DNA from 3 places in the Clavibacter sp. GW821-FHT01D01 genome. Region 1 is predicted to be linked to each of the others. Evidence: predicted binding sites of a transcription regulator. Region 1 holds the regulator's gene; each other region holds the start of a gene.
The links. The regulator LexA, encoded in region 1, represses DNA repair genes until DNA is damaged. The targets are predictions, from matches to a motif close to TCGAACANNTGTTCGA.
Positions count from the first base shown of each region.

Region 1 (10,189 bases):
CGGGCCTCGGCATCGACGTGGGCAACCCGCACGTGGTCGTCGCGCTGTCGAGCGAGGACGAGCTGGCCGAGGCGGACCTCGCGTTCGTCCCCCAGCTGGATCCCGAGCCCGCCGACGGCGCGAACGTCGAGCTCGTGGTGCCCGCCGACCCGCTCGTGGTGGACGGCGTCGGCCACATCACCATGCGCGTGCACGAGCGCGGCAGCGGCGAGACGCTGAGCTGCGGCACGGGCGCGGCGGCGGCCGCCCTCGCGACCCGGCACTGGGCGGGTGCCGCGGCCCCGCACCAGTGGCGGGTGCAGGTGCCCGGGGGCGTGCTCGGGGTGCGGATGTTCCCGACGGAGGACGGCGAGCACGTCGGGCTCTCGGGTCCCGCGGAGCTCGTGTTCGACGGGGTCGTGGCGCTGGCCTGATCCGGCCTCCCGCCTCGGGCGGGCGCGATCCGGATCGCGCCCGCGGCGGGCGCGCTGAGCGGAGCGATGCGGCTAGGCGCCGCTGCTGCCCGCGGCGTGGTGCACCCGCAGCACGCGGAAGCCCTTGTCGGACGCGGCGCGCGTCGTCTCGAGCCCGTCCGGCAGGGTCGCGACGAGCCAGCGCTGCAGCGAGTCGGACCCGAGGTTCCGCTGCACGACGAGCCACGCGTCGGCGTCGGCCGCGAGCCGCGGGAGCCAGTCGAGCAGGATGCCGTGCAGCGCGTCCTTGCCGACGCGGATCGGGGGGTTCGACCACACGGTGGCGAACGACAGCCCGGCGGGAACATCCTCGGGCAGCACGGCGTTGACGTTCTCGAGACCGAGGGACCGGGCGTTCGCCCGCGTCAGCTCGAGGGCCCGCTCGTTCACGTCGACCGCCCACACGGTGGCCGCCGGCGACCGCATCGCGAGATCGAGCGCGACGGGACCCCAGCCGCATCCCACGTCCAGCACGTGCCCCTCCGCCGGAGGGGCCGGGACGTTCCGGAGCAGCACGAGGGTCCCCTGGTCGACGTGCTCGGGACTGAACACCCCGCCCGCGGTCTCGACGTCGACCGTCCGTCCGCCCAGCTCGACCGTGATCGTGCGGGTGCGCAGGGGCCCGGCCGGCGACGAGGAGAAGTAATGCGCGTCGGCCATGCACGGGACGATACCGGACGCCGAGGCTACGATGGGAGCACATGATCACGCACGACGAGCACGACCACGAGTCCGCGGACACGACGACGACGTCCACCGAGACCAGCATCGGGGACGACGTCGTCGCGCGCGTCCTCGCCCGGGCGGAGGAGCGGTCCGCCGGCTACGCCCTCTTCCGCGGATCCGGCGCGCAGGCGCTGTCCGCGAGCCCTGACACCGAGCAGGGATCCGACGGCGACCAGAGCGAGCGGGCCGACCGGCAGGCGCTCCGCCGCGTCGCCGGCCTCTCGACCGAGCTCGAGGACGTCACCGAGGTCGAGTACCGGCAGCTGCGCCTGGAGAACGTCGTGCTCATCGGCGTCTACTCCCAGGGCTCGGTCGACGACGCCGAGAACAGCATGCGGGAGCTCGCGGCCCTCGCCGAGACGGCGGGCGCCGTGGTGCTCGACGGGCTCCTGCAGCGCCGTCCCACGCCGGACCCGAGCACCTACTTCGGCCGCGGCAAGGCGGAGGAGCTGCGCGCGCTCGTCGCCGCCGTCGGCGCGGACACCGTCATCGCCGACACGGAGCTGGCGCCCAGCCAGCGGCGTGCGCTGGAGGACGTGGTGAAGGTCAAGGTCATCGACCGCACGGCCGTCATCCTCGACATCTTCAGCCAGCACGCCAAGAGCCGCGAGGGCAAGGCCCAGGTCGAGCTCGCGCAGCTGCAGTACCTGCTGCCGCGCCTCCGCGGCTGGGGCGACTCGATGTCGCGGCAGGCCGGCGGCCAGGTGGGCGGCGCGGGGGCGGGCATGGGATCCCGTGGTCCCGGCGAGACGAAGATCGAGCTCGACCGCCGTCGCATCAACACGCGCATGGCGCGGCTCCGCAAGCAGATCCAGGCGATGAAGCCGGCGCGCGACACCAAGCGCGCCAACCGCGATCGGCACTCCGTGCCCTCGGTCGCCATCGTCGGGTACACGAACGCCGGGAAGTCGTCGCTCCTCAACCGGGTGACGAAGGCCGGCGTGCTCGTCGAGAACGCGCTGTTCGCGACGCTCGACGCGACCGTGCGGAAGACGGAGACGGACCAGGGGCAGCTGTACACGCTCGCCGACACCGTCGGCTTCGTGCGGAACCTGCCCCACCAGCTGGTGGAGGCGTTCCGCTCGACGCTGGAGGAGCTCGCCGACGCCGACGTCCTGGTCCACGTGGTCGACGCCTCGCACCCGGACCCGGCGGCGCAGCTCGCCACCGTCCACGAGGTCATCGCCGAGGTCGACGCGTCGTCGATCCCGGAGATCGTCGTCTTCAACAAGAGCGACCTCGCGTCGGACGACGACCGCGTCGTCCTCCGCGGCCTCGCGCCGCAGGGCGTCTTCGTCTCCGCCCGGACGGGCGAGGGCGTCGACGAGCTGCGTCGGCGCATCGCCGAGCTGCTCCCGCAGCCCACCATCGAGGTCGACCTGCTGGTGCCCTTCGAGCACGGCGAGATCGTCGCGATGCTGCACGACGGCGCGAAGGTGCTCGAGACCTCGTACGTCGAGGAGGGCACGCGCGTGCGCGCGCTGGTCACGGCCGAGCAGGAGGCGCAGGTCCAGGCCTACGCGGTGGTGCCCGCGAGCTGACCGGCGCCGCCGCGACGCACGAGAGCGGCCGTCCCCCTCGGGGGACGGCCGCTCTCGTGCGCGATGCGGCGCCGGATCAGACGGAGCGCATGACCGCCACGACCTTGCCGACGACCTCGGCGAAGTCCCCGAGGATCGGCTCGAACGCGCTGTTGCGTGGCAGCAGCCAGGTGTGGCCGTCGCGCTGGCGGAAGACCTTGACGGTCGCCTCGTCGTCGAGCATGGCGGCGACGATGTCGCCGTTCTCGGCCGTCTTCTGCTGGCGCACGACCACCCAGTCGCCGTCGCAGATGGCGGCGTCGATCATGGAGTCGCCGACCACCCGCAGCATGAAGAGGTCGCCCTTGCCGACGAGCTGCCGGGGGAGGGGGAAGACCTCCTCCACCATCTGCTCCGCGGTGATGGGGATGCCGGCCGCGATCCGGCCGACCATGGGCACCATCGCGGCGTCGCCGACGGGCGTCGCCGGCTCGCCGCCCTCCGCCGCGCCGGTGCCGGGCAGGTCGATGAGGACCTCGAGCGCGCGCGGGCGGTTCGGGTCGCGCCGCAGGTAGCCGGAGAGCTCGAGCTGGTTCAGCTGGTGCGTGACGCTCGAGAGCGAGGCGAGGCCGACGGCGTCGCCGATCTCCCGCATGCTCGGCGGGTACCCCTGTCCGGCGATGGTGCGCTGGATGAACTCCAGGATCGAGATCTGCTTCTCGCTGAGGCTCTTGCGGCGCCTCGTGGCGCCACCGCCCGCTGCTCGCTCGTCCGCCATGGCACGGTCCGCCTCTCGTCGCCGACGCCTCCGCGGCTCGTCGGCCCGGCGGGCGGACGCCCTCACGGGGGCGATGTCGGTGGTACCCGGTCGAATGGACTCCAGGCACTCGAAACTGTATCCAGCCGAGGCACCCCGGGCAAACACCTGTTCGAGCGTGTCGCGCGTCCGGAGCCCGTCCGAGGCCGATGAGGGCTTGCGGAGGCCGTGATTCGAATGTATGTTCGGAACACAGCTTCGCACCCGGCTCTCCCGGCCGAGAGCCGGGTGCGGGCTGCCCGACCCGCATCGCATGCCGTACCGCACTGCACCGCAGGGCGCGTCGCCTCGACGCCCCACCGTCTCGCACGAGAGGTCACCATGAACACCGCAGCAGCACTCCGCACCGTCACCACAGCCGATGCCACCACGGCCGCCGTCCTCGACGCATCCGCCCCGGAGGCCGCCGTCGCGCCCCGCACGCGCCTGCGTATCACGCGGCGCGGCCGCATCGTCCTCACCGCCCTGGTCGCGGCCCCGCTCGCGCTCGGCGCCGGGCTCGTCGCCCTCAACGGCGGCGCGGCGGTCGCAGCCAAGGACGCCTCGGGCACCACGTTCGAGTACGTGACGGTCTCGAGCGGCCAGTCCCTGTGGGACCTCGCGGAGGAGATCGCGCCGTCCGCGGACCCGCGCGACGTCATCGCCTCGGTCGTCGACCTCAACCGCCTGCCCACGTCGGACGTCGCGGCCGGCCAGCAGCTCGCCGTCCCCGCCGAGTACGCGCACTGATCCTGCGTCCCTCCTCGGCGGCGGGAGGGCGCGGGTCCGCCTCGGCTCCTGGTGGCGGCCGGCACCGGGGCGGGCCCGTCGGGACCGGTCGGTAGCATGGTCATCATGAGCACCCCCGCGCGCACCGCGCACGTCACGCGGCAGACCAGCGAGTCCCGCATCGATCTCCGGCTCGACCTCGACGGCACCGGCGCCTCCGAGATCAGCACCTCGGTCCCGTTCTACGACCACATGCTCACCGCCTTCGCGAAGCACTCGCTGACCGACCTGAAGGTCACCGCCACGGGCGACACCCACATCGACGTGCACCACACCGTGGAGGACGTCGGCATCGTCCTCGGCCAGGCCATCCGCGAGGCGCTCGGCGACAAGTCCGGCATCGCGCGCTTCGGCGATGCGCTCGTCCCGCTCGACGAGGCGCTCGTCCAGTCCGTCGTCGACATCTCCGGCCGGCCGTTCCTCGTGCACTCCGGCGAGCCCGCGGGCTTCGAGATGCACCTCATCGGCGGGCACTTCACCGGGTCCATGGTCCGCCACGTGTTCGAGGCCATCACCTTCCACGCGGGCCTCACCGTCCACGTGACCGTCCTGGGCGGTCGCGACCCGCACCACATCGCCGAGGCGGAGTTCAAGTCGTTCGCCCGCGCGTTCCGTCAGGCCAAGGAGCTCGACCCGCGCGTGTCCGGGATCCCCTCCACGAAGGGCGCCCTGTGACGCGCCCCTCCGTCGTGGTCCTCGACTACGGCAGCGGCAACGTGCACTCCGCCGTCAAGGCGCTGGAGCTGGCGGGCGCCGACGTCGAGCTGACGGGCGACACGAGGCGCGCGCACGAGGCCGACGGCCTCCTCGTCCCCGGCGTCGGCGCGTTCTCCGCCGTCATGAGCGCTCTCCGCGCGGCCGGGGGCGACCGCATCGTCGACCGCCGTCTGGCCGGCGGGCGCCCGGTGCTCGGCATCTGCGTCGGCATGCAGGTCATGTTCGACCGGGGTGTCGAGCGCGACGTGGACGTCGCGGGCCTGGGGGAGTGGCCGGGCACGGTAGACCGCATCGAGTCGGACGTCCTCCCGCACATGGGCTGGAACACCGTGGACGTCCCCGAGGGCTCCGCGCTGTTCGCCGGCCTCGAGGAGGAGCGGTTCTACTTCGTCCACTCGTACGCAGCCAGGGCGTGGGGCATCGATCCGCTCCCCCCGCTCCCCGCGCCCCGGGTGACCTGGGCGACCCACGGCGAGCGGTTCGTCGCCGCCGTGGAGAACGGCCCGCTCACCGCCACGCAGTTCCACCCCGAGAAGTCGGGCGACGCCGGGATCCGGCTGCTCGCGAACTGGCTCGGCACCCTCCGCGCCGCCTGACGTCCTCTCCCGCCGTCGCCGACGGCCCGCACGCCCGCACGCCCGATCCTCGGAAGGTCCCCATGAGCGAGTTCACCACCACGCCCCGCCTGACCCTGCTGCCCGCCGTCGACGTCGCGGGGGGACAGGCCGTGCGCCTCACCCAGGGAGCGGCCGGCACGGAGACCGGCTACGGGGATCCCGTGGACGCCGCCCGCGACTGGGCCGAGCAGGGTGCCGAGTGGCTGCACCTCGTCGACCTCGACGCCGCCTTCGGCCGGGGCGACAACCTGTCCGTCATCGCCCGCGTGATCCGCGCCATCGACGGCGTCCAGATCGAGCTCTCCGGCGGCATCCGCGACGACCGGTCGCTCGACGTGGCGCTCGAGAGCGGCGCGACGCGCATCAACCTCGGCACGGCAGCGCTCGAGAACCCCGAGTGGGCCGCCAGCGTCATCGCGCAGCACGGCGAGGCGGTGGCGGTCGGTCTCGACGTCCGCGGACGCACGCTGTCCGCCCGCGGGTGGACGCAGGACGGCGGCGACATCTGGGAGGTGCTCGAGCGCCTCGAGGACGCCGGGTGCGCGCGCTACGTCGTGACGGACGTGACGAAGGACGGCACGCTCCAGGGTCCGAACCTGCAGCTCCTCCGCGACGTGCTCGAGCGCACCAGCCGACCCGTCGTGGCGTCGGGCGGCGTGTCGAGCCTCGACGACATCCAGGCGCTCCGCGAGCTCGTGCCGCTCGGCCTCGAGGGCGCCATCGTCGGCAAGGCCCTCTACGCCGGCGCCTTCACGCTGGGCGAGGCGCTCGACGTCGCCGGGGAATGATGGCCGGCTCCTCCCCGTCCGCGGACTCGGCCGGGACGCCGTGGGCGGGTCGATCGTTCGAGCCGACCGCCTTCCCCGGCGACGACGGCTCCGCGCCGCCTGCCCTGGCCGAGGCGCTCGCCCGGCACGGTCGCGGTGAGGCGGGCCCGGAGGTCGTCGTGGACGCGCTGCGGGACTCGCGTCTGCTGATCCCGCTCGTCGCCCGCCTGGGCGAGGAGGGCGTCGGCGAGCACGGGCTGACCGTCGACAAGAGCGCCGAGCTGTCCATCATCACGGTCCAGGGCCCGGACGGCCGCACCGTGATGCCGGTGTTCACCTCGGTCACGGCCATGGGCCGCTGGAATCCGGCGGCGCGGCCCGTCCCCGCCGACGCGGTCCGCGTGGCGTTGGCCGCCGCCAGCGAGGAGACCGACCTCGTCGTGCTCGACCCCATGTCCGACACCGAGTTCGTGCTGCGCCGACCCGCCGTCTGGGCGGTCGCGCGATCGCTGCCCTGGATCCCGAGCCCGGAGGACCCCGAGGTCGCCGCCGCGCTGCGGGCCGGCGTCGACGAGGAGCCGGCGGTCGTGTCGCTCCGCACCGCGACGGGGGATCCGCGCGCGCGCCTGGAGGGGCCGGAGCTGGTGATCGAGCTCGCGCTCGTCGACGGACTCGACCGCGCCGCGCTCGACGGGCTGCTCGCACGGCTGCAGGACGCGTGGTCGCGCAGCGACGTGATCGCGCAGCGGGTGGACAGCATGGCGCTGCGGATCACGTCGGCGTCCTGAGGCCCCTGCCGGCGAGGCCCGACCGCGGGCGGATCCTGGTCGGGCGCCGTGCGACGCCGTCCCGCTACGAGACGGGGCCGGTGTACTTCTCGCCCGGGCCCTTGCCGATCTCGTCCGGGTAGGGGGAGGCCTCGCGGAAGGCGAGCTGCAGGGAGCGCAGGCCGTCGCGGAGGCTGCGGGCGTGCTGGTCGCCGAGCTCGGGGGAGGCGGCGGTGACGAGCCCGGCGAGCGAGATGATGAGCTTCCGCGCCTCGGCGAGGTCGGTCTGCGTCGCGGGGTCGTCGGCGAGCCCGCACTTGACGGCGGCCGCGCTCATGAGGTGGACGGCCGTGGTGGTGATGACCTCGACGGCCGAGACCTCGGCGATGTCGCGCGCGTACTGGTCGGCGACGAATCCGGCCGTGTCGTCGTCGGCGACGCCGGCAGCGGCGCCGGTGCCCGTAGCGGACGGGTCGGCGGGCTCCTCGAAGCGGTGCACGTGGGCGTCGGCGGGTCCGGCGGACGCGGGGTCGGCGGGAGCGGCGTCGGGGCGGGGCGAGTCGGTCATGTCAGTCCTCGGGCTCGGTGGCGGTGCCGGATGGCGGCGGAGGCGGCGGGCCCGGTCGACGCCCGCCCTTCCGGGGCGGGGTCGGCGTCTGCTATGCTCGTCGACGGCTCCGGGGTTGTCACAGTCCCGGTTCGAAAGAGGATTGATCTCCCACCCGCGCTTGACCGCCTCCATAGGTTACCGGGTCGATTTCGCTCCCCCGTCCGATGCCGTTCCTCCCGAGGAGCGGCGCACGACGGGAGCCCCGCATCGCGGGCATGGGCGTGTTGCCGAGTACGACGGAACCGTCGCACCCTGGTGAAGAACCCTCCTCGTCTCGAATCCGAGCGGCTCCGAGAGCCGCCGGGCCACCCGAAGACACGAATAGGAGCAGTCCATCAGCGATCCCCGTACCAACGATCGAATCCGAGTTCCCGAGGTTCGCCTCGTTGGCCCAGCAGGCGAGCAGGTCGGCGTCGTATCCATCGACGTCGCACTCCGGCTCGCGCAGGAAGCCGACCTCGACCTCGTCGAGGTCGCGCCCAATTCCAAGCCCCCCGTGGCGAAGATCATGGACTACGGCAAGTTCAAGTACGAGGCCGCGCAGAAGGCCAAGGAAGCTCGCCGCAACCAGGCGAACACCATCCTCAAGGAGGTGCGCTTCCGCCTGAAGATCGACAAGCACGACTACGAGACCAAGCGCAAGCGCGCCGAGGGCTTCCTGCAGGACGGCGACAAGGTCAAGGCCATGATCCTGTTCCGCGGGCGCGAGCAGTCGCGTCCCGACCAGGGCGTGCGCCTGCTCAAGATGTTCGCGGAGGACGTCGCCGAGTTCGGCAGCGTCGAGTCCACCCCCACGATCGACGGCCGCAACATGGTCATGGTCATCGGACCGCACAAGAACAAGTCCGAGGCCAAGGCCGAGGCCAACGCGAAGCGCGACGCCACCAAGGCGAGCGCACGAGAAGCGAGAGAAGAGAACAATGCCTAAGCAGAAGACCCACTCGGGTGCCAAGAAGCGTTTCAAGGTCACCGGCAGCGGCAAGATCATGAAGCAGCAGGCCGGCATGCGGCACAACCTCGAGGTCAAGTCCTCCAAGCGCAAGGCGCGACTCAACCAGGACCAGCCCCTGGCCAAGGCCGACATGAAGGTCGCCAAGAAGCTCCTCGGCCGCTAGGCCCCTCGTCGTCCGCGACACCTGAACTCGAATAGGAATCACTGAAATGGCAAGAGTCAAGAGGGCCGTCAACGCCCACAAGAAGCGTCGGGTCATCCTCGAGCGCGCCGCCGGCTACCGCGGGCAGCGTTCGCGCCTGTACCGCAAGGCCAAGGAGCAGGTCACCCACTCCCTCGTCTACGCGTACCGCGACCGCCGCGCCAAGAAGGGCGAGTTCCGCCGCCTCTGGATCCAGCGCATCAACGCCGCCGCGCGCGCGAACGGCCTCACGTACAACCGCCTCATCCAGGGCCTCGCCCTCGCCGGCGTCCAGGTCGACCGTCGCATCCTCGCGGACCTCGCCGTCCACGAGCCCGCGACCTTCGCCTCGCTCGTCCAGACGGCCAAGGCCGCGCTGCCCGCGAACACCTCGGCCCCCAAGGTCGCCGCGAACGCGTAGCACGCACCGCACCGAACCGCTGATGGCGCGTCCCCTGCCGGGGGCGCGCCATTAGTCTTGGGCCCATGCTCGACAACCCCCGTTCCCCGCGCGTCCGCGGCGTCGCCAAGCTCGCGAAGCGGGACGCCCGCGCCGACACCGGGCTCTTCCTGCTCGAGGGGCCGCAGGCCGTGTCCGAGGCCCTGGCGTTCCGTCCCGACCTGGTGCTCGAGCTCTTCGCGACGCCCACGGCCCTGGACCGGTACCCCGACCTCGCCCGCGCCGTGCGCGAGTCGGGCATCGAGGTGGAGTTCGTGACGGAGGACGTCATCGCCTCCATGGCCGACACGGTCACCCCTCAGGGCGTCGTCGGCGTCTGCCGGCAGTTCCCGACCTCGCTCAAGCAGATCCTGGGCGACGAGCCGCGGCTCATCGCGATCCTCGAGGAGGTGCGCGACCCCGGCAACGCGGGCACCATCATCCGGGCCGCCGACGCGGCCGGCGCCGACGCCGTGATCCTCACCGGCCGCTCGGTCGACCTCTACAACCCGAAGGTCGTCCGCGCGACGACCGGTTCCCTCTTCCACCTGCCCGTGGCGATCATGCCGGAGCTGGACGCGGTGCTCGAGCGCGTGAGGGCGGCGGGCCTGCAGGTGCTCGCGGCGGACGTGAAGGGCGACGACCTCCTCGCCGAGCGCACGTCCGGCGGTCTCGCGGCGCCCACCGCATGGCTCTTCGGCAACGAGGCCCGGGGCCTCCAGGATGAGCACCTCGCCCTCGCGGACCGCGCTGTCGTCGTGCCGATCTACGGGCAGGCGGAGTCGATGAACCTCGCCACGGCAGCGTCCGTGTGCCTGTACGAGTCCGCGTTCGCCCAGCGCGCCTGAGGGCGTCG
Region 1 covers NZ_JBWKXC010000014.1:23,175-33,363, forward strand. Annotated here, with positions in the region: gene dapF (diaminopimelate epimerase) at 1-413, shown strand, start outside; gene AC07VC_RS14940 (class I SAM-dependent methyltransferase) at 486-1,112, opposite strand; gene hflX (GTPase HflX) at 1,154-2,719, shown strand; gene lexA (transcriptional repressor LexA) at 2,796-3,476, opposite strand; gene AC07VC_RS14955 (hypothetical protein) at 3,837-4,244, shown strand; gene hisB (imidazoleglycerol-phosphate dehydratase HisB) at 4,350-4,958, shown strand; gene hisH (imidazole glycerol phosphate synthase subunit HisH) at 4,955-5,596, shown strand; gene priA (bifunctional 1-(5-phosphoribosyl)-5-((5-phosphoribosylamino)methylideneamino)imidazole-4-carboxamide isomerase/phosphoribosylanthranilate isomerase PriA) at 5,659-6,405, shown strand; gene AC07VC_RS14975 (SseB family protein) at 6,405-7,172, shown strand; gene AC07VC_RS14980 (DUF1844 domain-containing protein) at 7,237-7,719, opposite strand; gene infC (translation initiation factor IF-3) at 8,096-8,689, shown strand; gene rpmI (50S ribosomal protein L35) at 8,682-8,876, shown strand; gene rplT (50S ribosomal protein L20) at 8,923-9,315, shown strand; gene AC07VC_RS15000 (TrmH family RNA methyltransferase) at 9,381-10,181, shown strand.

Region 2 (10,189 bases), on a different contig from region 1:
GGGACCCGAGCCCGCCTCCGCGGCGGACGCGTGGCGCCGCATCGACGCGTTCCTCGACGCGCACCTCCGCGCCGGCCACCGGGACGGCGCCCCGGCGGGTGCGGCAGGCTCCTAGCGCATCCGGCCGCGTGCCGAGGAGACGCTCCACCGGCCTCGGTTACCCTGTGGGGATCCGGGCGGCCACGCCCGAGCCTCCCCGCCCGGCGACGAGAGACCCACCATGCAGCATGCCCCCCAGAGGACCCGCGCCGATCGGGCCCGCGTCAGCGGCATCGCCCGCCACGGACGACTCCGCGCCCCGAGCGCCGGACGCGCGGTGGCGAAGGCCGTCGCCGCGGTCGCCGCGGTCTCGCTCGTCGCGACGGTCTCCGTCGTCGCCATCGCGGCCTGGGACCTCTCCCGCACCGTCGCCGCGAACCAGGTCGACATCTCCGGCGGGCAGTCCCTTCCGCCGTCGCTCGGCGGCATCGACGGCGGCGCGAACATCCTCATCGTCGGCAGCGACAGCCGCGAGGGCCAGGGCGACGGGTACGGCGCGGCGGCGGACGTGGGCACGGCGACGCTCAACGACGTGACGATGCTGCTCCACATCAGCGAGGACAGCACCCGTGCCACGGTCGTCTCGTTCCCGCGCGACATGCTCGTCCCGATCCCCGCCTGCGAGGGTCCCGACGGCACCCAGTACGCGGCCTCGACGCGCGCCCAGCTCAACGAGTCGCTGTCCCGCGGCGGCTTCGACTGCACCGTGCGCATGGTCGAGGGCCTCACGGGCCTCGACATCCCGTACGGCGGCGTCGTGCAGTTCAACGGCGTGGTCGAGATGTCCAACGCCGTGGGCGGCGTCGAGGTGTGCGTGGCCAACGGCATCTACGACCCCAAGACCGACCTGTCGCTGGACCCGGGCCTCCACAGCCTCAAGGGCAAGGACGCCGTGCAGTTCCTCCGCACCCGCTACGGCGTGGGCGACGGCAGCGACATCTCGCGGATCGGCAACCAGCAGGTGTTCCTCAGCGCGCTCGTGCGGACCATCAAGAGCACGGACACGCTGACGAACCCGGCGAAGCTCTACGGCATCGCGCGCGCCGTGGTCGACAACATGCAGCTGTCCACCTCGCTCGCGGACCTCGACACGCTCGTCTCGGTGGCGCTCACCTTCAAGGACATCCCGCTCGACGACGTCGTGTTCCTGCAGTACCCGGGCACGGTGCTCGCCAACGGCCGCGTGCAGCCCGACGAGGCGGCCGCCGCGCAGCTGGTGAGCCTGCTCGCCTCGGACGCGGACTTCTCCCTCGGCCAGGCCGCGCCGTCCGACGAGTCCGGCAGCGTCCCCGCCGACGGCGCGACCACGCCGCCCGCGACGGAGGAGCCCCCGACGGACGGCTCGACGCCGACGCCGACGCCGTCCTCCACCTCGGAGGTCCTCGACGCGAGCATCACCGGGCAGACCGCGGCGCAGAACACCTGCTCCAACGGCCAGGGCTGATCCGCGGCCGCGCGATCCCGGCCTACCGGTCGGTCGGCGCCTCGACGACGCGCGGATCCGGGAAGGCGGTCTCCACCGCGGGGGCGTCGCCGCCGCGCGCCCGCATCCAGACGAAGAAGCCCACGAGGGTGAAGGCGCCGTAGAAGACGTACATGAAGGCGGACGCGTAGTAGCCCGCGCTCACGAGCAGCGGCACGCCCACGAGGTCGACGGCCACCCAGATCAGCCAGAACTCGACCCAGCCCTTGGCCATGCCGTACGTCGCGAGGAGCGAGCCGACGAAGATCCAGGCGTCGGCCCAGACGGGCTCGTAGGAGCCGAGGGCGCGGAAGACGGGCGTGAGGATCGCGGTCCCGCCCACCAGTGCCACCACCAGCAGGACCCGCTGCCGGCCCGAGGCCCACTGCGGGACGACCGGCGCGCCGCCGTGCCGGGCCTGGCGCCAGCGGTGCCAGCCGTAGACGGACACGGCGATGAACATGACCTGGCGTCCCGCCTGGCCGAGCAGGTTGACGGGGTTGGGCGTGCCGAACACGGCGCCGAGGAACACGGTGAACAGCAGCACGTTGCCGACGATGCCGACGGGCCACGCCCAGACCTTCCGGCGCATGCCGCCGAGCGCGCTGGCGAGGCCGAAGAGGTTGCCGACGATCTCGCGCCAGAGCACCGTCTGGTCGCCGATGCGGAGCTGCGCGTCGAACAGCCACTCGAGTGCCGCCATGCGGGTCCTCCTCCGTGCGCCGCGGTCCGGGTGATCGCGTGCGGGGAGCGCCGCGTGCGGCGCCGCAAGGGTGAAGGCGCGGGCGCGCCGTGCTATTCCCCGAGGACCGCCGTGCGTCGCCGTGCGACGTCCCGCGGCCGGCGCCCGGCCGCGCGCGCGGCTGCGCGGTCAGGCGAACAGCCGCGTGTCGAGCTCGTCGTCCGACGCCGTCACGAGGGACCACCTGCCGCGCGTGTCGACGCTCAGGTCGAACGAGCCGTCCACCCGGCGCGCGCCGGTGGTGAGCGGCACGGCCTCGACGCGCCACATCCGCATCTCCAGCAGGTGGGCGCTCGCGCCGCGGGGCGCGCGGCCCGTGCGCTGCCACCAGTCGACCCGCGCGATCCACCGCTCGGGCGAGCTGACCACCCCGTAGACCACGCCCCGCCAGGTGAACCGCAGCGGCGAGCCGTCCCCGGAGAGCTCGACCTCCACGTCCTCGTCGATCCGCATCATTCCGCTCCTCCCGTCGTCGCGCCGGCCGCGCCTCGTCGTTCGAACGGGTGTTCGAACCTCTTCCTCGAGTGTAGGAACGGGTGCCGACATCCGGGAGGGGAGCGGGCGGATCCACCTCACCCTCGACCGGAGGCTGAGGGTCGGGTGCGCATCCCGTCCGTCGGGCATGGATCGGCGGACGCGCGCGTTGACCCTGGAGTCCCGAGGACGGCAGACGCCGGCCTCGTCGTCGACACCCGAGGAGGGTCCACATGACCGACACCACCACGCGCCCCGCCGGCGCCTCCGGCACGTTCTCCATCGGCGGCGACCTGCCCGTCGTCCGGCTGGGCTACGGCACCATGCAGCTCACGGGCGACGGCGTCTGGGGCGCCCCCGCCGACCCGCAGGAGGCCGTCCGCGTCATCCGCCGCGCTGCCGAGCTGGGCGTCACGTTCTTCGACACCGCCGACTCCTACGGCCCGTTCGTCGCCGAGGAGCTCCTCAAGGAGGCGCTCCACCCCTACGCGGACGACGTGGTCGTCGCCACCAAGGGCGGGCTCACGCGTCCCGGCCCGGGCGACTGGCGTCCCGTCGGCCGTCCCGAGTACCTGCGCCAGCAGGCCGAGCTGAGCCTCCGCCACCTGGGGCTCGAGCGGATCGACCTGTACCAGCTGCACCGCATCGACCCGGCCGTCCCGCTCGCCGACCAGATCGGCGTGCTGAAGGAGCTGCAGACCGAGGGCAAGATCCGCCACATCGGCCTGTCCGAGGTCCAGGTGGAGGACGTGAGGGCTGCCCGCGAGATCGCCGAGATCGTGTCCGTGCAGAACCTCTTCAACCTCGCGAAGCGCGACGCCGAGCCGCTGCTCGACTACGCCGAGGCGGAGGGCATCGCGTTCATCCCGTGGTTCCCGCTCGCGACCGGCGAGCTCGCGAAGGACGGCGGCCCGCTCGACGCGCTCGCGCAGCAGCACGACGCCACCCCGTCGCAGCTCGCGCTCGCGTGGCTCCTCCGCCGCTCGCCCGTCATGCTGCCCATCCCCGGCACGAAGTCGCTCGCGCACGTCGAGGACAACATCGCCGCCGCGGGCATCGAGCTCACGGACGACGAGTTCCAGGCGCTCACCGACGCCGTCTGATCCCCCCGCGCACGCACGAGGGCCCCGCAGGACGCGTCCTGCGGGGCCCTCGTGCGTCCGGTAGCGCGGCTACGACCCGATGCGCGTCCCCGAGTCGTCGGCGAGGCCCAGGTCGTCCAGCTGCGCGAGGAGGCTCGCGCCGTCCGGGGCGTAGACCCACGGCACGGAGCTGTCGAGCGCGCGGCGCTCCGCCTTGGCGCGGCCGCCCGCGAGGACGGCCTCGCCGGCGCTGAGCTGGCGGATGAGCACGACCTTGACGTTGTCGGGGTGCCGTTCCGTCATCTCGCCGTACAGGAGCTCGTCGTGCTGGCCGTCGTCGCCGGCGAGGATCCATCGCACGCGCGGGAACTCCTCGGCGAGCCGCTCCAGGTTGAGCCGCTTGTGCTCCATGCCGCTGCGGAACCACCGGTCGACGGTGGGACCCCAGTCGGTGAGGAGGATCGGGCCCGGCGGGTACAGGTTCCGCGACAGGAACCGGGTGAGCGTGGGCGCCACGTTCCACGCGCCGGTGGACAGGTAGAGCACGGGCGCGCCGGCGTGCCGCACCCGCAGCCGCTCGTAGAGCACGGCCATGCCGGGCGTGGGCGTGCGCGCGTGCTCGTCGAGGACGAAGGTGTTCCAGGCGGCGAGGAACGGACGGGGGAGCGCCGTGACCATGACCGTGTCGTCGATGTCGCTGAGGATCCCGGTGCGCACGTCGTCGCCCACGATGAACACGGGCGCCTCGACGGTCTCCGACCCCTCCGACCGGATGCGGATGGTGTGCCATCCGCTCGTCAGGCTCGCCTCCACGACGGTGTCGACGACCCCGCCGCGGTCCGCCCGGACGTGGTGCTCGGTGCCGTCGATCTCCACCACGACGTCGACGTCGGTGAGCGGCACGCTCGTGAAGCTGCGCCAGCCGCGGACGACCTTGTCGCCGGCCAGGGCGCGCTTGCTCTTCGGGTCGGTGAGGAGGACGCGGCAGAGCACGCGCACCCAGCGCACGGATCCGTACCCCGCGTAGGGGATGACGGTCGGGTGCAGGCCGCGCTTGCGGGCCCGCCCCTCCCGGATCTCGTGGATGCGGTCCTCGATGCGCGCCGCGCGGTGCAGCACGGGTGCGGCGGCCGGCGACTCGAGGAGCGTGCGGGTCGCGTGCTTCTTCTTCTTCTTCGAGGAGGGGGCCACGGCCTCAGTCAACCAGACCCGGGCAGGCGCCGGACGCCGTGCCCGGCGCGGGCCTCACACCGGCCGGGCGAGCTCGGCGGTGTCGGGCGCGCCCTGGTCGATCCCGGGGCCCACCTCGTCCATGGCGAGCTCCTCGACCACGTCCTCCGCCTGGGCGGCGACGGCGCGCAGCAGGTCGGGCGTCCCCTCGGCCGTGGGGTCGAGCCACTCCTCGACCACGTCGGGCGACAGCACGACGGGCATGCGCTCGGCGAGAGCCTCCACCGTGCCGGCCGACGGGCGGGTGAGGACCGCGCAGCTGAGGACCCAGCGGGCCGGGTCGTCGGCGGCCCGCGCCGGGTCGCGCCACCACTCGTACAGCGCGGCCAGCAGGACCACGCCGTCGCCGGCCCCGACGAGGTACGGGGTGCGGAGGCCGTCGTCCGTCTCGTGCCACTCGTAGTAGCCCGAGACGGGGACGGCCGCGCGCCGCGACACGAGTGCCTGCAGCAGCTCCGGGCGGGACGCGAGCGACTCCGCGGGCACCTCGGCGAGCGGCGGGCCCTGATCCGGGCCCGGGGATCCCGCAGGGACGAGCCCGAGGCGCGCGGACTCCAGGCGTCGGACGGGCACCTGGTCCTCCGTGTCGCCCTCCGCGCGGCGCGGGAGCGTGTCGACGACGACCGCCACGCGCTGTCCGGGCGCGATGCGCCAGGACGGGGCGGGGACGTCCGCGCCGGCGTGGTCGACGTCGAGCAGGTCCACGAGGTCGGCGGTGTCGGTGGCCCGGGCGAGGATGCGCGTCATGCCCTCCATCCTGGCCGAGACGCCCGACGCCGCCGTGCGCGGGCGCCCTCCCGCGCACTATCCGCGGAAGGGCCCAGATGTTACGAAGTGGCGTCATCCATCGTGCGGGTACGAACGATCTGCGGGCGACGTGGTTCCCTGGTGTGCCTGGCAAGTGTCGATTCGTAGTGCCTACGAGGAATGAGCCACCCATGATCGAGTTCCACCACGTCCGCAAGCAGTACCCGGACGGCACTCTCGCGATCGAGGACTTCAGCCTCGTCGTCCCCTCGCAGACCACAACGGTCCTCGTCGGCTCCTCCGGCTGCGGCAAGACCACCCTCATGCGCATGATCAACCGGATGGTCGACCCCTCGTCCGGCCGCATCGAGATCGACGGCACGGACATCGCCACGCAGGACGCCGTGAAGCTGCGGCGCAGCATCGGCTACGTCATGCAGAACTCCGGCCTGCTGCCGCACCGCAAGGTCGTCGACAACATCGCGACCGTCCCGCGCCTCACGGGCGTCGACAAGCGGAAGGCCCGCGAGGACGCCCTCGCGCTCATGGACACGGTGGGCCTCGACCGCTCGATGGCCGACCGCTACCCGTCGCAGCTCTCCGGCGGCCAGCAGCAGCGCGTGGGCGTCGCCCGCGGCCTGGCGGTCGACCCGAACATCCTCCTCATGGACGAGCCGTTCGGCGCCGTCGACCCGCTCGTGCGCGACGACCTGCAGCAGGAGCTCATCCGACTGCGCACGCAGCTCGACAAGACCGTCGTCTTCGTGACGCACGACATCGACGAGGCGTTCCTGCTCGGCGACCAGGTCGTGATCCTCGAGAAGGGCGGCCGCATCGCCCAGCAGGGCACGCCGCAGGAGATCCTCTCGAACCCCGCGAACGACTTCGTGCGCGACTTCGTGGGCGCCGACAAGGGCAAGCGCGCGCTCCACCTCGAGGACACCGGCACGGGCCGCGTCCTCGTCGACCGCGACGGCCGGCTGGTCGGCGTCCTCGACGACGCGGAGCGCACCGCCCGGGCGTCCGCAGCCGCCGCGACCGAGGCGGGGGCCGCGCACGCCCCCGGTGCTCCGGCGCAGGGTGCGGGACCCGCGTGAACTGGGTCCTCACGAACATCCAGACGGTGCTCGACCTGGCCGTCGCGCACATCGCGCTGGCCGCCCCGCCCATCCTCATCGGGCTCCTGCTCTCGCTCCCGTTCGGCTGGCTGGCGAACCGCTACCGGCCGGTCCGCGGGCCGCTGCTCACGCTCGGCGGCATCCTGTACACGATCCCGTCGCTGCCGCTGCTCATCGCCATCCCGGCCATCATCGGCACGACGATCATCGACCCCCGGAACGTCGTCGTCGCGCTCACCGTCTACGCCCTCGCGCTCCTCGTGCGCATCACGTCGGACGCGCTGGCGGCCGTCCCCGAGGACGTCAAGCAGTCCGCCACGGCCATGGGGTACTCCGGCTGGGCCCGCTTCTGGCGCGTGGAGCTGCCGCTCGCGGGGCCCGTGCTCCTCGCGGGGCTCCGGGTCATCTCCGTCAGCACGGTGAGCATGGTGACCGTCGGCGCGCTGACCGGCATCCAGAGCCTCGGGACGATCATCCTCAACGGGTACCGCCGCTCGTTCTACACGGAGATCCTCACCGGCGTGGTCGGCATCCTGCTCATCGCGCTGGCGTTCGACCTGCTGCTGCTCCTGGCCGGCCGGCTCCTGATGCCCTGGTCGTCCGTCGCCTCCACCCCGCGCGGGCGTCGCGCCCGCCGCCGCGCGCTCGTGGCCCGAGGGAGCTCCCTGTGAACCAGTTCGCCGAGGCCTTCCAGCTCCTCCTCGACCCCTCCCGGTGGACCGGGACGGGCGGCTACGCCCTCGGGCTACGCGACCACCTCTGGTACACGTTCCTCGCCATCGCGCTGGCCTCCGTGGTCGCCGTCCCCGCGGGGCTCTACATCGGGCACACCGGCCGCGGCCGGAACGTCGCGGTGGGCCTGTCCGGCGGTCTCCGCGCCCTGCCGACGCTCGGCGTGCTCGTCCTCCTCGGGCTGTACTTCGGGATCGGGCTCACCGGGCCCATCGTCACCTTCGCGATCCTCGGCATCCCGCCGCTCCTGGCGGGCGTCTACGCCGGCGTGCTCGCCGTCGACCGGGCCACGATCGACGCGGCGCGCGCGGTGGGGCTCACCGAGTGGCAGATCCTCGGCCGCGTCGAGATCCCGCTCGCGCTGCCGCTCATCATCAGCGGGTTCCGGGCGTCGACCCTGCAGGTCATCAGCACCGTCACGCTCGGGGCCTACCTCGGCCTCGGCGGCCTCGGGCCGTACATCTTCACCGGCCTCACGACGCGGAACTTCCCGCTCATGCTCAGCGGCGCGATCCTCGTCACCGCCCTCGCGCTCGTCGTCGACGGCGTCTTCGCCGTCGTGCAGCGCCTCGTGATCCCGCGGGGCGTCGTCGCCGCCGCCGGACGCACCCCCGACTCCGCCCGGACCTCGTCGAGGCCGGCGGTCAGCACCACCTCCTGAAAGGAACACAGCAATGTCCCACAGCATCTCCCGCCGGCTCCTCGTCGGCACCGTCGCGCTGGGCACCGCGATGGCCCTCGCCGGCTGCGCGTCCGGCGACCCCCTCGACACCTCGGGCGAGGCGGCCTCGACCGCCCCGAGCGACACCATCTCCGTCGGCTCCGCCGCGTTCGGCGAGAACGTCATCCTCGCCGAGATCTACGCCCAGGCCCTCGAGGCCAACGACGTGAAGGTCACCCGCAACCTGCAGATCGGCGAGCGCGAGGTCTACCTCAAGGCGCTCGAGGAGGGGTCCATCGACCTCATCCCCGAGTACACGGGCAACCTGCTCTCCGCCTACGACGCGGAGTCCACGGCCACGTCCAGCGACGACGTCTACTCCGCGCTCGGCGACGCCCTGCCCGACGGCTTCGAGGTGCTCGACGAGTCGCCCGCCGAGGACAAGGACTCCTACAACGTCACCAAGGAGTACTCCGAGACGAACGGCGTGACCAGCCTCGCGGACCTCGCGGACAAGGGCGCCATCAACGTCGGCGGCGGCGCCGTCCTGGGCGAGCGCGAGTACGGCATCCCCGGCCTCACCGACGTCTACGGCATCGACGCGACCCTCGTCACCATCGAGGACCAGGGCGGCCCCAACACCGTCAAGGCGCTCCTCGACGGCCAGGTGCAGATCGCGAACATCTACTCCACCACCCCGTCGATCCTCGACAACGGGTTCGTCACCTTGGAGGACCCGGAGAACCTCATCAAGGCGCAGAACGTCGTGCCGCTCGTCAACACGGCGAAGATGAACCCGGACGTCACGGCGATCCTCGACGAGGTGTCGGCCGCGCTGACCACCGAGGACCTCACCGAGATGAACCGCCGCAACCAGGGCGACGAGAAGGCGGAGCCCGCCGCCATCGCCGCCGACTGGCTGAAGGACAAGGCCCTCTTCTAAGGGGAGCCGGCCGGGCGGCGACGCCCGGGACACCCGCGAGGGGCCGTCGCGCGAGCGCCGGCCCCTCGCGCCGTCGCAGCCCGCCCGGGCGGACGGAGCATGATGGACCTACCGCTGTCCGACCGACGAAGGAGCCCGCGCATGGCGAAGAAGAAGTCCCCGACCGGCGAGGTGAGCGTCCTCGGCGCCGTGACCACCGTGGCCCGCGAGGTGCGCAAGCACAAGACGGTCGCCGAGTCCGCGCCGCGCGGCGAGGGCGCGAACATCCCGCCCGCCCCCAAGCGGAGCCCCGAGGAGCTGAAGCGCGACATCCAGGCCGGACGCGACGAGCTCGCCCGCACCGTCCGCGAGCTCGAGACCGCCCTCGACGTGCCCGCCCGCGCCTCCGAGCTGAAGGCCGACGCTGCCGGCCGCGCCCGGGCCGTCCGCGATGACGTCACCGCGCGCGTCCGCTCCACCGCCGACGACGTCTCGCGGCGCACGCGGGAGTTCACCCGCAAGGACCCCGCCCTCGCCGCGTCGATCGGCGCGGGCGCCGTCGCCGTCGTGCTCGCGGTGGGCGCCGCCGTCGTGTCCGGCGGCCGACGCTGACCGCCTCGATCCGCTCCATCGCCACGGCGGTGCCGCCGACCGTGCTCCCGCAGGACGGCGTGCGGGACCTCTTCGGCAGCCAGCCGGAGCTCGGGCGCCTGGGCACCCGGCTGGTGTCCGCGGCGTTCGGGGCGTCCGGAATCACCACGCGCCGCACGGTGATCCGGGAGCTCGGCACGGCCCCCGGCATGGCCGAGGGTGCCGCGACCGACTCGTCCCTCCCCGCGGACGCCGATGCGGCCGAGCCCGTCTTCTACGACCGCGCGAGCGGCCGGATCCTGACCCCGGGAACCGGCGCCCGCAACGACGCGTACATCCGCGCGGCGCGCCCGCTGCTGCTCGAGGCGGCGCGCGGTGCCGTCGCCGAG
Region 2 covers NZ_JBWKXC010000005.1:36,235-46,423, forward strand. Annotated here, with positions in the region: gene AC07VC_RS08465 (dienelactone hydrolase family protein) at 1-115, shown strand, start outside; gene AC07VC_RS08470 (LCP family protein) at 221-1,483, shown strand; gene pnuC (nicotinamide riboside transporter PnuC) at 1,506-2,204, opposite strand; gene AC07VC_RS08480 (DUF6504 family protein) at 2,373-2,696, opposite strand; gene AC07VC_RS08485 (aldo/keto reductase) at 2,951-3,820, shown strand; gene AC07VC_RS08490 (App1 family protein phosphatidate phosphatase) at 3,890-4,990, opposite strand; gene AC07VC_RS08495 (SOS response-associated peptidase) at 5,045-5,776, opposite strand; gene AC07VC_RS08500 (ABC transporter ATP-binding protein) at 5,968-6,873, shown strand; gene AC07VC_RS08505 (ABC transporter permease) at 6,870-7,565, shown strand; gene AC07VC_RS08510 (ABC transporter permease) at 7,562-8,287, shown strand; gene AC07VC_RS08515 (ABC transporter substrate-binding protein) at 8,301-9,230, shown strand; gene AC07VC_RS08520 (DUF3618 domain-containing protein) at 9,372-9,821, shown strand; gene AC07VC_RS08525 (type III polyketide synthase) at 9,818-10,189, shown strand, end outside.
Region 2: the regulator LexA is predicted to act here: its motif matches at 2,739-2,754, upstream of AC07VC_RS08480 (DUF6504 family protein).

Region 3 (10,189 bases), on a different contig from region 1:
CGTGCTCGTGTGGTGCACGGGGATCGAGCTCCTGCAGATCACCGGGTGGCCGGAGACCTGGGCCGCGCACGTGCCGGTCTCGCGCCTGCTGCTCGGGACGGGCTTCGACCCGCTCGACCTCGCGGCCTACGCGCTCGGCGTGCTGGCCGTGCTCCTCGTCGACCGCCTGCCGCGGGTCCTCCGCGGGCCGCGGGACGCGGGCTAGGAGACGCTCCAGAAGTGCACCTCGGCGCCGGGGTGCTCGACCGTGATGGTCTCGTCGAGGTCGCGGTAGTCGTTGTCGAGGTTGTGGCCGACCATCTTCACGACGTTCCCGCCGTCGCCCGGCTCGATGGCCGAGACGATCTGCGTGTGGTCGCCGGAGTCGTTGCGGTTCCAGTCGAAGATGACGATGTCGCCCACCTTCAGGCGGTCGCGGTCGGCGAGCTCGAGGCGCGTCACGCCGAGCGCGGCGGCGTTGGCCGCGAGCCACCGGTCGAACGTGGGCACGTGGATCCACGCGTAGGTCCAGTCGGACCCGCCGCCGCGGTTGTGCCACTCCGTCGTCATCTCCCACCCGCGCTGGATGAGCGTCTGGCTGACGAAGTTGACGCAGTCGCCGCCGGACGGGTTGAAGTCGCCGTACTCCTCGAGGTTGTACGAGTCCCAGTGCGCGAGCGCGTACTGCAGCTGCGCGTCGACCGGCGTCTGCGCCGTGTACGCGGCCGTCGAGGCGGTGAGCGCCGCGTCGCCCGCCATGACCTGGATGTCGGCGGTCCCGTCCTCGTAGTCGGCCGAGCGGGGCGCGACGACCGTGACGGACCCGTCGCCGGCCACCTGCAGGTCGGTGCCCGGCGTGCCGGAGAACATGACGGCGGTGGCCGCGGAGAGCCCGGCGCCGGCGAGGGTGACGGTCTGCCCGCCCGAGACGGAGAGCTCCGCGGGCTCCACGGAGGTGACGGCGGGCGCGGCGTCGGACGCGGCGGGCCGGCCGCCGTCGCCCGCGTCGCGGGTCGCACGGGGGGCGGGGTCCTGGCGCGTGCAGGCGGCGAGGACGGCGGTCACGGGGACCGCGAGCGCGGCGGCGAGGATGCTGCGGCGGCGGATGTCGGCGGTCACGTGATGCTCCGGGGGTAGGGGTGCGCCCGGGTGGCGGGCTCGTCCAGGGTAACCCGGCGTCCTGGCGGATCGACTCCGCGCGGGAGCGCGCCTAGTGTGGCGGCATGAGCGTCGACGTGACCCACGACCCCGACGGCTCGCGCTACACGCTGTGGCTCGACGGCGAGCGCGCGGGCTTCGCGGACTACCTGATCCAGGGCGACCGCATCGTCTTCACCCACACCGAGGTCGACCCCGCGAAGCGGCGCGGCGGCCTCGGCGGCGAGCTCGTGCGGGCCGCGCTCGACGACGTGCGGAAGGGATCGCGCACGGTCGTGGCGGCGTGCCCGTTCGTGGCCGAGTGGATCGACGAGCACCCGGACTACCGGGAGCTGCTCGAGCGCGGCTGACCGCCGACCGGCGTCGCACGCACCCCGGAGGCGGGTCGCGCGCGGGGCGCATGCGCGCCCCGCGAGACCGCTCCGCGATCGACGTACGTCACGGAGCCGCCCGCGGTCGCGATCGCAGCCACCCGGAGGAGGTTCGGTCGTGCCGCTCGTCGCCGCTCGGCCCCCGCGGGGTCGGGAACGACGACGGACAGGACACTAGCCGCCGTGCCGCGGAGCCCGCCCGCCCCGACGCCGAGCGGACAGGCGCCCTTCGCCCAGCGGACAGGGCGTCCCCGACGCGCATCCGTCGCATGACGCGGGTGCTCAGGGGACGCGCGTCAGCCACTCCGGCGTGGAGAACTTGTCGGCGACGAGCTGGCGCGTCTTCGCCCACTCCTCCGGCGTGACCTCGCCGGGCTTGCCGCCGTAGAGGCCCGTGAAGGTGGCCTTCATCCGGTCGATGATCTCCGCGCGGCTCATGCCGGTCTGGCTGCGGAGCGGGTCCACGCGCTTGGCCGCGCTGGTGATGCCCTTGTCGCTGATCTTCTCGCGGCCGATGCGCAGCACCTGCACCATCTTCTCCCCGTCCATGTCGTAGCTCATGGTGACGTGGTGCAGCACGGCGCCGGCGCCCAGGCGCTTCTGCGCGGCGCCGCCGATCTTGCCGGTGGGGCTCGTGATGTCGTTGAGCGGCTGGTACGAGGCGTCGATGCCGAGCGAGCGGAGGGCGGTGATGACCCACTCGTCGAGGTAGGCGTACGAGTCGGCGAACGTCATGCCCTGCACGAGGTCGACGGGCGCGTAGATGGAGTACGTGATGACGGCGCCCGCCTCCATGTACATGGCACCGCCGCCGGACACCCGGCGGACGACGTCGAAGCCGTGGGCGGCGGCCTGCTCCGCGTCGACCTCGTTGCGCAGCGACTGGAAGCTGCCGATGACGACGGCCGGCTGGTCCCACTCCCAGATGCGCAGCGTGGGGTTCCGACGCCCGGCGCCGACCTCCTCGGCGAGCACCTGGTCGAGGGCCATCTGCTCGACGGGGCGGTAGGCGCGGTCGTGGATGACCTCCCACTCGTAGTCGCCCCAGTTCGTGGCGCGGGCCAGGGAGCGGCGGATCGCGACGGCGACGGCCTCGGGCGAGAAGCCGAGGAGCACGGCCTGCGGCGGGAGCGCGCGGCGGATGGCGGCGGCGATCGCGTTCGCGTCGCTGTCCTCGGGGAGGCCGTTCACCGCCCGGTCGATCGCCTCGAGCGCGTCGTCGGGCTCGAGGAAGAAGTCGCCCGCGAGGCGGAACCCCGAGATGCGGCCGTCGGTCACGTCCAGGTCGACCACGACGAGCTTGCCGCCGGGGACCTTGTACTCACCATGCATCCGACCAGCCTACGGCCCGCCCGGCGCGTCGCACCGCCGCCGGATCCCCGCGGACACGGGCGTGTGGGACCGTGGGCCATGCGCATCACGTGGGCGGTCGTCCGCCTCCTCACGACCGCGGCCGTGCTCGTCGCCGTCATCAGCCAGTACGCCGTCAGCTCCGCGTACTGGCGCAGCATCGGGGTGGCGGGGATCTGGGGGAAGACGGTCGACTTCCTCATGTACTTCACCATCGAGTCGAACCTGCTGGCGGCGGTCGTGATGGGGATCGGCGCCGTGCGGCTGCTCCGCCGCGGCCCCCTCCCCGGCCGCGGCTGGACGACGCTCCGGCTCGCCGCGACCACCTACATGGTGACCACGGGCGTGGTCTACAACCTCCTCCTGCGGGGCCTGCCGACGATTCCCGGCGGGAAGCTGCCCTGGTCGAACGAGGTGCTGCACGTCGTCGTGCCCGCGCTCGTGCTGCTCGACTGGCTCCTGGCGCCGGACCGCCGCGCGCTCGGGTACGGCGCGGTCGGGCGGGTCGTCGTCTTCCCGCTGGTGTGGGTCGCGGTCACGCTGGCACGGGGTCCCGTCACGGGGAACGAGGTCACGGGGGCGGCCACCTACTACCCGTACCCGTTCCTGGATCCCGCCACCGACGCGGGCGGATACGCGACCGTCGCGGTCTGGGTGGTCGTCATCGCCGCGTTCATCTGCGGCATGGCGCTGGCCCTCATCGCCGTCGGGCGCCGCGCCTCCCGCGCGATCGCGCACGCGACGGCGTGAGCCGGTAGCCGCCCCTCCCGCCTCGCGTCAAGGGGGCGCCCGGATCCGGACGCCGCGGACCGGCCGGCCTAGCGTCGGACGCACGGACGGCGGCGCATCCGGCCCGCCCGTCCCGCATCGGACGAGGAGAGGCGAGGCAGCATGAAGGCAGTCGTGTGGCACGGCGAGGGCGACATCCGCCTGGACGAGGTGCCGGATCCGCGGATCCAGGAGCCGACCGACGCGGTCATCCGCATCACCCGCAGCGCCATCTGCGGCACCGACCTCCACTTCGTGCGCGGCACGATGGCCGGCATGCGCGAGGGCACCATCCTCGGCCACGAGGCCATCGGCACCGTCACCGAGGTCGGCGCCCAGGTGCGCGGCTTCTCCCCCGGCGACCGGGTGCTGGTGTGCTCGACCATGTCGTGCGGCGTGTGCGCGCAGTGCCGCGCGGGCAGCACGGCCCAGTGCGACGTCGCCAACCCGAACGGACCGCAGGCCGGCACGTCGTTCTTCGGCGGGCCCGAGACGACGGGCCCCATCGACGGCCTGCAGGCCGAGTACGCGCGGATCCCGTGGGCCGCCCACACGCTGATCCCGCTCCCCGACGCGGTCAGCGACGACCAGGCGATCCTCCTCAGCGACATCTTCCCCACCGCCTGGTTCGGCGCCGAGCTCGCGGGCATCCGGCCGGGCGACACCGTGGCGGTCCTCGGCGCGGGCGTCGTCGGGCAGTTCGCCGTCGCATCCGCCTTCCGCATGGGCGCCGGGCGCGTCTTCGCCGTCGACCACGTGGAGACGCGCCTCGCGATGGCGCTCGAGCAGAACGCCGAGGTGATCCACTTCGAGCGCGAGGACCCGGTGGCCGCGGTGATGGAGGCGACCCTCGGGATCGGCGTGGACGCGGTGATCGACGCGGTCGGCGTCGACGCGCAGCGCCCGCACGCGGGTCCCGCCGCCGAGGAGGCCGAGCAGGAGGCGGACGCGTTCGCCGCCGAGGTCGCGCAGGTCGCGCCCGGCGCCTCCCCGCACGACGGCCTCTGGGTCCCCGGCGACGCCCCGAGCCAGGCCGCGCAGTGGGCCGTGCGGATGGTGCGGAAGTCGGGGCGCATCGGCATCATCGGCGTCTACCCGCCCCAGCTCACGTCGTACCCGATCGGCGCCGCGATGAACAGGAACCTCACCATCCGCATGGGCAACTGCGACCACCGCCGCGTCACGCCGCCGCTCATCGACCTCGTCGCGTCCGGCGTGTTCGACCCGACGCGCTTCATCACGCAGGACGAGGGGATGACGACCGCGATCGACGCCTACGAGCACTTCGACGTGCGCGAGGAGGGCTGGCTGAAGACGGTGCTCGAGGTCGGGTGACGCGGCGGCGGCCGTCCTGCGCACGACGCGCCCGGGCGGCGCCCCGGACCTCCCCGCCCCTCCCGCGTTCGAACATGCGTTCGAACATCCGGGCTATGCTCGCGCCATGAGCATCGCGTTCCAGGCCTCCCTCTTCGACGACCTCCGGGCGGCACCCGGCCTCGGCGCGCTCGGCGCGGAGGTCGAGCGGCTCGACCTCGGGCAGGGTGCCTGGCTCGACATCCGCCCCGGCTGGGTCAGCGACTCCGACGCGCTGTTCGAGCGCCTCGTGGAGGACGTCGAGTGGACGGCCGACACGCGGACCATGCACGGCCGCACCGTGGAGGTGCCGCGCCTGCTGTCGTGGTTCGGGCCCCGGGCCGCGCTGCCGGCGCCCGTCCTCGAGCAGGCGCGCGACGCGCTCAACGACCACTACGGACGGCCGCCCGGACAGGTGCTGGAGACGGCCGGGCTGTGCTTCTACCGCACGGGCGACGACAGCGTCGCCTGGCACGGCGACCGCGTCGGGCGCGCCATCGACCGCGACACCATGGTCGCCATCGTCTCGGTCGGGGCGGCGCGCACGCTGTCGCTGCGGCCGAAGGGCGGCGGGGAGGTGCGGCGGTTCCCGCTCGGGCACGGCGACCTCGTGGTCATGGGCGGCAGCGCGCAGCGCACGCACGAGCACGCGATCCTCAAGACCACGAAGGCCGTCGGGCCGCGCATCAGCATCCAGTTCCGCCCGGTCTGGCCGGCCTGAGGCGGGTCGCCCGCGCGTCGCCGATCAGGCGAGGACGGGGTCCCACCCGGTCGGGGTCGCCGCGGCGGCGACGGCCTCCACGGAGTCCGGGTCGAGGGGGCGGGCGTCCCGCACGACCGCCTCGACGCCCTCGAGCCCGAGGTGCGCGAGGAGCGGGATCCAGAGCATCCGCAGGCGGTCGGCGGCATCCACTCGCGGCGCGCGCGTCGACCGGAGGGAGAGCACCCCGAGGGTGGCGCCCAGCAGCACGTCGACGGCGGCGTCGAGATCCGGCTCGGGCTCGGGGACGCCCTGCATCACGAGCTCGGTCCGCAGCAGCCGGTGCACGAACGCCACCACGTCGAAGCGCGGCGCGACCCCGAGGCCGAGGCGCGGCATCTCCTGGCGGAGCCGGACGGCGCCGGCGGCGACGGGACGGACCTCCACCTCGCGGGCCGCGGTCAGCAGGAAGACGACGAGCTCCGGGAGGGCGCCCGGCCCCTCGAGCGCGGCGGCGATGCGGAGCCAGCGGCGCTCCTGCTCGTCGACCACCGCGTGCGCGAGGCTCTCCTTCGACGCGAACAGGTGGTAGCCGACGGCGGACTTGGGCCGGCCCATGGCCTCGGCCACCCGCGAGAACGACGTCGCCTCGTAGCCGTACGCGGCGAACTGGGCGCCGGCCGCCTCGACGATCTCCCGGCGGGCGCGCGCCACGGCCGCCTGACGCCGGTCCATGTCGCGCTCCCGTCCGCTCCGGGCATCGGAGCGTCCCGGACGGTAGCAGCGCGCGTCGACGGGAAGTCGTCCATCAGGTGAACGGCGGGTGCCGCGACGCGGCGGCACCCGGATCAGCGGACGCCCGCCTCCTCCTCGGCCATCGCGTCCTCCACCTGCGCCGCGATCACCGCGATCCTCGGGGAGGCCGACACCCGGCGCACGACGGCCGCCGCCTGGGGGACGCCCGCGCCCTCGAGCAGATGCGTCCACAGGGTGCAGAGCCGCGGCTCGACGCGCTCGTCCTCCCTCAGCGCCAGGTGGCAGAGGACGAGGCCGCGCGTGGAGTCCAGGAACAGGTCCGAGAAGGCCGCGATCTCGGCCCGCCGCCCCGGCAGGTCCGCCGTGAGCCCGGCCTCGATGCACGTGCGCGCGAAGCGGACGCGGCCGGCGCCGAGGAGGCGGCGCGGCAGGCCGCGGGGATCGACGTCGAGCGACGGCAGCTCGATCAGCAGGCGCAGGGCCCCCGCGCGCTCGGGGTGCGCGTCGATCTCGCGGGCCCGGAGCACGAGCAGCGCGAGCAGGCGCTCGACGCCCATCGAGATGCCGGCGCGCGCGAGGGCGTCGTCGGCCTTCTGCCACCGGAGGTCGTCCTCCCCGAGGACGGCCTCGGCCAGCGAGGCCTTCGACGGGAAGAGGTGGTAGCCGATGGCGGACTTGGGCCGGTCGATGGCCCGTGCGATGCGGGAGAAGGTGGTGGCCTCGTACCCGAACCGGGCGAAGAGCGCGCCCGCCGCCGTCACGATCTCCTGCCGGAGACGGAGCATCTCCACGCGTCGCTGATCCACAGCGTCCCCTTCTTCCGTACCGGATGGGCCGCACGGACCGTAACAGCCGACCCCCGCGACCGGCGTCGTGCCGGCCGATGCGGCACCTGCCTGTGGAGAACTGCCAGACGATCGTCTGACAGCCGCCTAGCTTCGGCACCGCGCGCTGCCGCCGCTCCTCGGATGCCCCGGCGCTCCCGCGCTCCGCGCCGCCACCCCTCCCGCAACACCGACGAATGGAGCACCACATGCCTCGCAGCGCCTCGCCCTCGGCCCGCTCGACTCGACGGCGCCATCGCCCTCCTCGCCCCGGGGCCGGTCACGGCCGTCGCGCCGTCGCGCTCGGGGTGACGACCGCGCTCGCGATCCTCGGTGCGGTGGTCACCGGGCCGGTCCCGGCGCAGGCGGCCACGCGGACCTCGGTCCAGTCCGTCGCCGCCTCCCTGCAGGCGGGCACCCTCGTCGACGACATCACCACCGGCAGGGTGAGCGTCCGCCAGCTCGTCGACACCGCGGAGGCGGCGTGGGCCAGCGGCCCGCACGAGGGGGCGACGCGACCGGACCGCGACGCCCTCACCCGGGAGGCGACCGCGGAGGTGCGGGCCCTCCGGAGCTCGGACGGCCTCCGCGCCCCGGCCGCCCAGCTCGACGTGACCGCCGCGCCGGGAGGCGGGCTGACCGCCTCGGTCGACTCCGTCGCGGTGTCGGACGGCTGGAAGCACTTCTGGCACAAGGTCGGCAAGGCGATCACCCCGCACCTGCAGACCATCCGGCTGACCCCCGCGGCGATGCGGATCATCATGGGCGCGGCCGGGGGCATCGGCGCCGCGTTCTTCTGCGCGATCCCGGGGGTGGGCACGCTCGCCTGCGGCCTCTTCTACGCCCTGATCGGCACCCTCGTGGGCGTGTGGAGCGCGGGCCTCCCCTGCGGGAACCGGGACTGGTACGCCATGGTCCCGGACGTGTGGAACAGCCACTGCGGCTGACGCCGGAGGAGGGCCGACGGCGCTCCGTCGGCGCCGCGCGCGCCGCCGGAGCGCCGCGGGTCACCAGCGGAGCAGCAGCACGTCCGATCCGCCCTCGCGTCCCACGGGCAGGAAGCCGAGCGACGCGTAGAGGGCCCGGGCGCGGTCGTTGCCGTCCTCCACGCTGAGGCTCAGGGCCGGCGCCCCCGACGCGCGGACCGCCTCGACGAGCGCCACGAGGAGGGCGCGACCCGCTCCCCGGCCGCGCGCCGACGGGAGGAGCGCCATGCCGAGCTCGGGGACGTCGGGGGCGACGAAGCCGTAGCCGCGGTCGTCGTCCGCGAAGAGCCGCGCCCAGGCCGCGCCCACCGGATCCCCGTCGGACACCGCGACGACGCCCACGTCCCCCGCGCGCGGCCAGCCGGTCACGTAGTGCGCGAGCTCCGGCGTGCGCAGCATCCGCTCCCGGGTCATGGAGCCGTCGTCGCGCCAGTCCATCGACGCCAGGAGCATGTCCTCGAGGAACGGCAGGTCGTCGCCGCCCGCCGGGCGGAGCGCGATCCCCTCGGGCAGGGCGGGACGCGGGACGGCCGGATCCGCGGAGGTCACGCCGGCGTCCCGCCGTCCGCGTCGCCGCGCTCGACCGCGGCATCGTCCGCGCCGTCGCCGTCGCCTTCGCCGTCGCCGTCCTCGGCCGCGCCGCCCCCCGCCGCCGCCACGCGCGAGTCCAGCCAGCTGCGGAGGTCGGCGACCACCTCGTCGCGGTTCGTCTCGTTGTAGATCTCGTGCCGCGCACCCGGGTAGACGATGAGCAGGACGTCGCTGAGGCCGGAGCGCCTGCTGTAGTCGCGGGCGAGCAGCTGCATGCCGCGGCGGCCGCCGAGCGAGTCCTCCTCGCCGCCCTGGATGAGCACGGGCAGGTCGGTCGCCAGCCTCCGGGGCGGGCGGCCCATGATCTGCACGGAGTCCCGCATCCGGTACGGCTTCAGCGCGTTGACGTCGAAGTTGCGGTCGTCGGCGCCGAACGCGCGCTGCGCCTCCGGATCCCGGGAGAGCCACTCGAAGCCCGTGGCCGCCGGGTGCCGCCACCGCTTGTTGAGGTCGCCCGTGTTGATGACGCCCGGCATCGCGAGCGACGCGCCGCTCAGCACGAGCCCCGCGTAGAGGTGCGACGCCCGCGCGACGATGCGCTGCGCGAGGAGCGCTCCCCAGCTGTGGCCGAGGAGCACGAGCGGCAGGTCGGGCAGGTCCCGGCGGAGCCGCTCGCTCACCAGCTGGATCCCGTCCAGGGCCGCCAGGTGCCGCCGGGGCCCCAGCACGCCGATGCCGAGGTGCCCGAGGCCGGTGGCGCCGTGCCCGCGGTGGTCGTCCGCGGCGACCGTGTAGCCCATGGCGTTGAGGTCCTGCGCGAGGCGGGCGTAGCGGAGCGCGTGCTCGCCTACGCCGTGCGCGATGTGCACCACGGCCCGCGGGCGCTCCGCCTCCCACACGTAGTAGTGGAGGGTCACGCCCTCGGCGTCCACGATGGTGCGGTGGTCGGCTCCTCCGGTGGAGCGCTCCTCGTCGGGCATGGATCCAGACTAGGTGCGCCGGGCCGCCCCACCGCGGATCAGGACTCCCGCGTGATCTCCACCCGCACGAACAGCTTCGACCGGAACGGCCCCGCGTAGATGCCGCGCAGCGGCGCCACGTCGCGGTAGTCGCGGCCCCGGCCGACGAGCACGTGCCGGTCGCCGATGTCGATGAGGTTCGTGGGATCCCAGCCGCGCCACTCGCCGCAGTACCACTCGACCCACGCGTGCGACTCGCCCGTCACGGTCTCGCCGACGGCCGCGTTCGGCCTCGGGTGCAGGTAGCCGCTGACGTAGCGCGCCGGGATGCCGACGTGCCGCAGCGCCCCGATGACGATGTGGGTGATGTCCTGGCAGACGCCGCGGCCCTGCTCCCACGCCTCGCGGGCGGTGGACTGGACGCTAGTGACGCCCGCCATGTACTCGACCCCTT
Region 3 covers NZ_JBWKXC010000011.1:85,085-95,273, forward strand. Annotated here, with positions in the region: gene AC07VC_RS13935 (ribosomal maturation YjgA family protein) at 1-205, shown strand, start outside; gene AC07VC_RS13940 (amidase domain-containing protein) at 202-1,098, opposite strand; gene AC07VC_RS13945 (GNAT family N-acetyltransferase) at 1,203-1,487, shown strand; gene lplAB (lipoate-protein ligase LplAB) at 1,791-2,840, opposite strand; gene AC07VC_RS13955 (Pr6Pr family membrane protein) at 2,919-3,608, shown strand; gene AC07VC_RS13960 (alcohol dehydrogenase catalytic domain-containing protein) at 3,750-4,961, shown strand; gene AC07VC_RS13965 (alpha-ketoglutarate-dependent dioxygenase AlkB) at 5,068-5,700, shown strand; gene AC07VC_RS13970 (TetR family transcriptional regulator) at 5,725-6,414, opposite strand; gene AC07VC_RS13975 (helix-turn-helix domain-containing protein) at 6,528-7,241, opposite strand; gene AC07VC_RS13980 (hypothetical protein) at 7,568-8,206, shown strand; gene AC07VC_RS13985 (GNAT family N-acetyltransferase) at 8,267-8,794, opposite strand; gene AC07VC_RS13990 (alpha/beta fold hydrolase) at 8,791-9,756, opposite strand; gene AC07VC_RS13995 (transglutaminase family protein) at 9,795-10,189, opposite strand, start outside.
Region 3: the regulator LexA is predicted to act here: its motif matches at 5,030-5,045, upstream of AC07VC_RS13965 (alpha-ketoglutarate-dependent dioxygenase AlkB).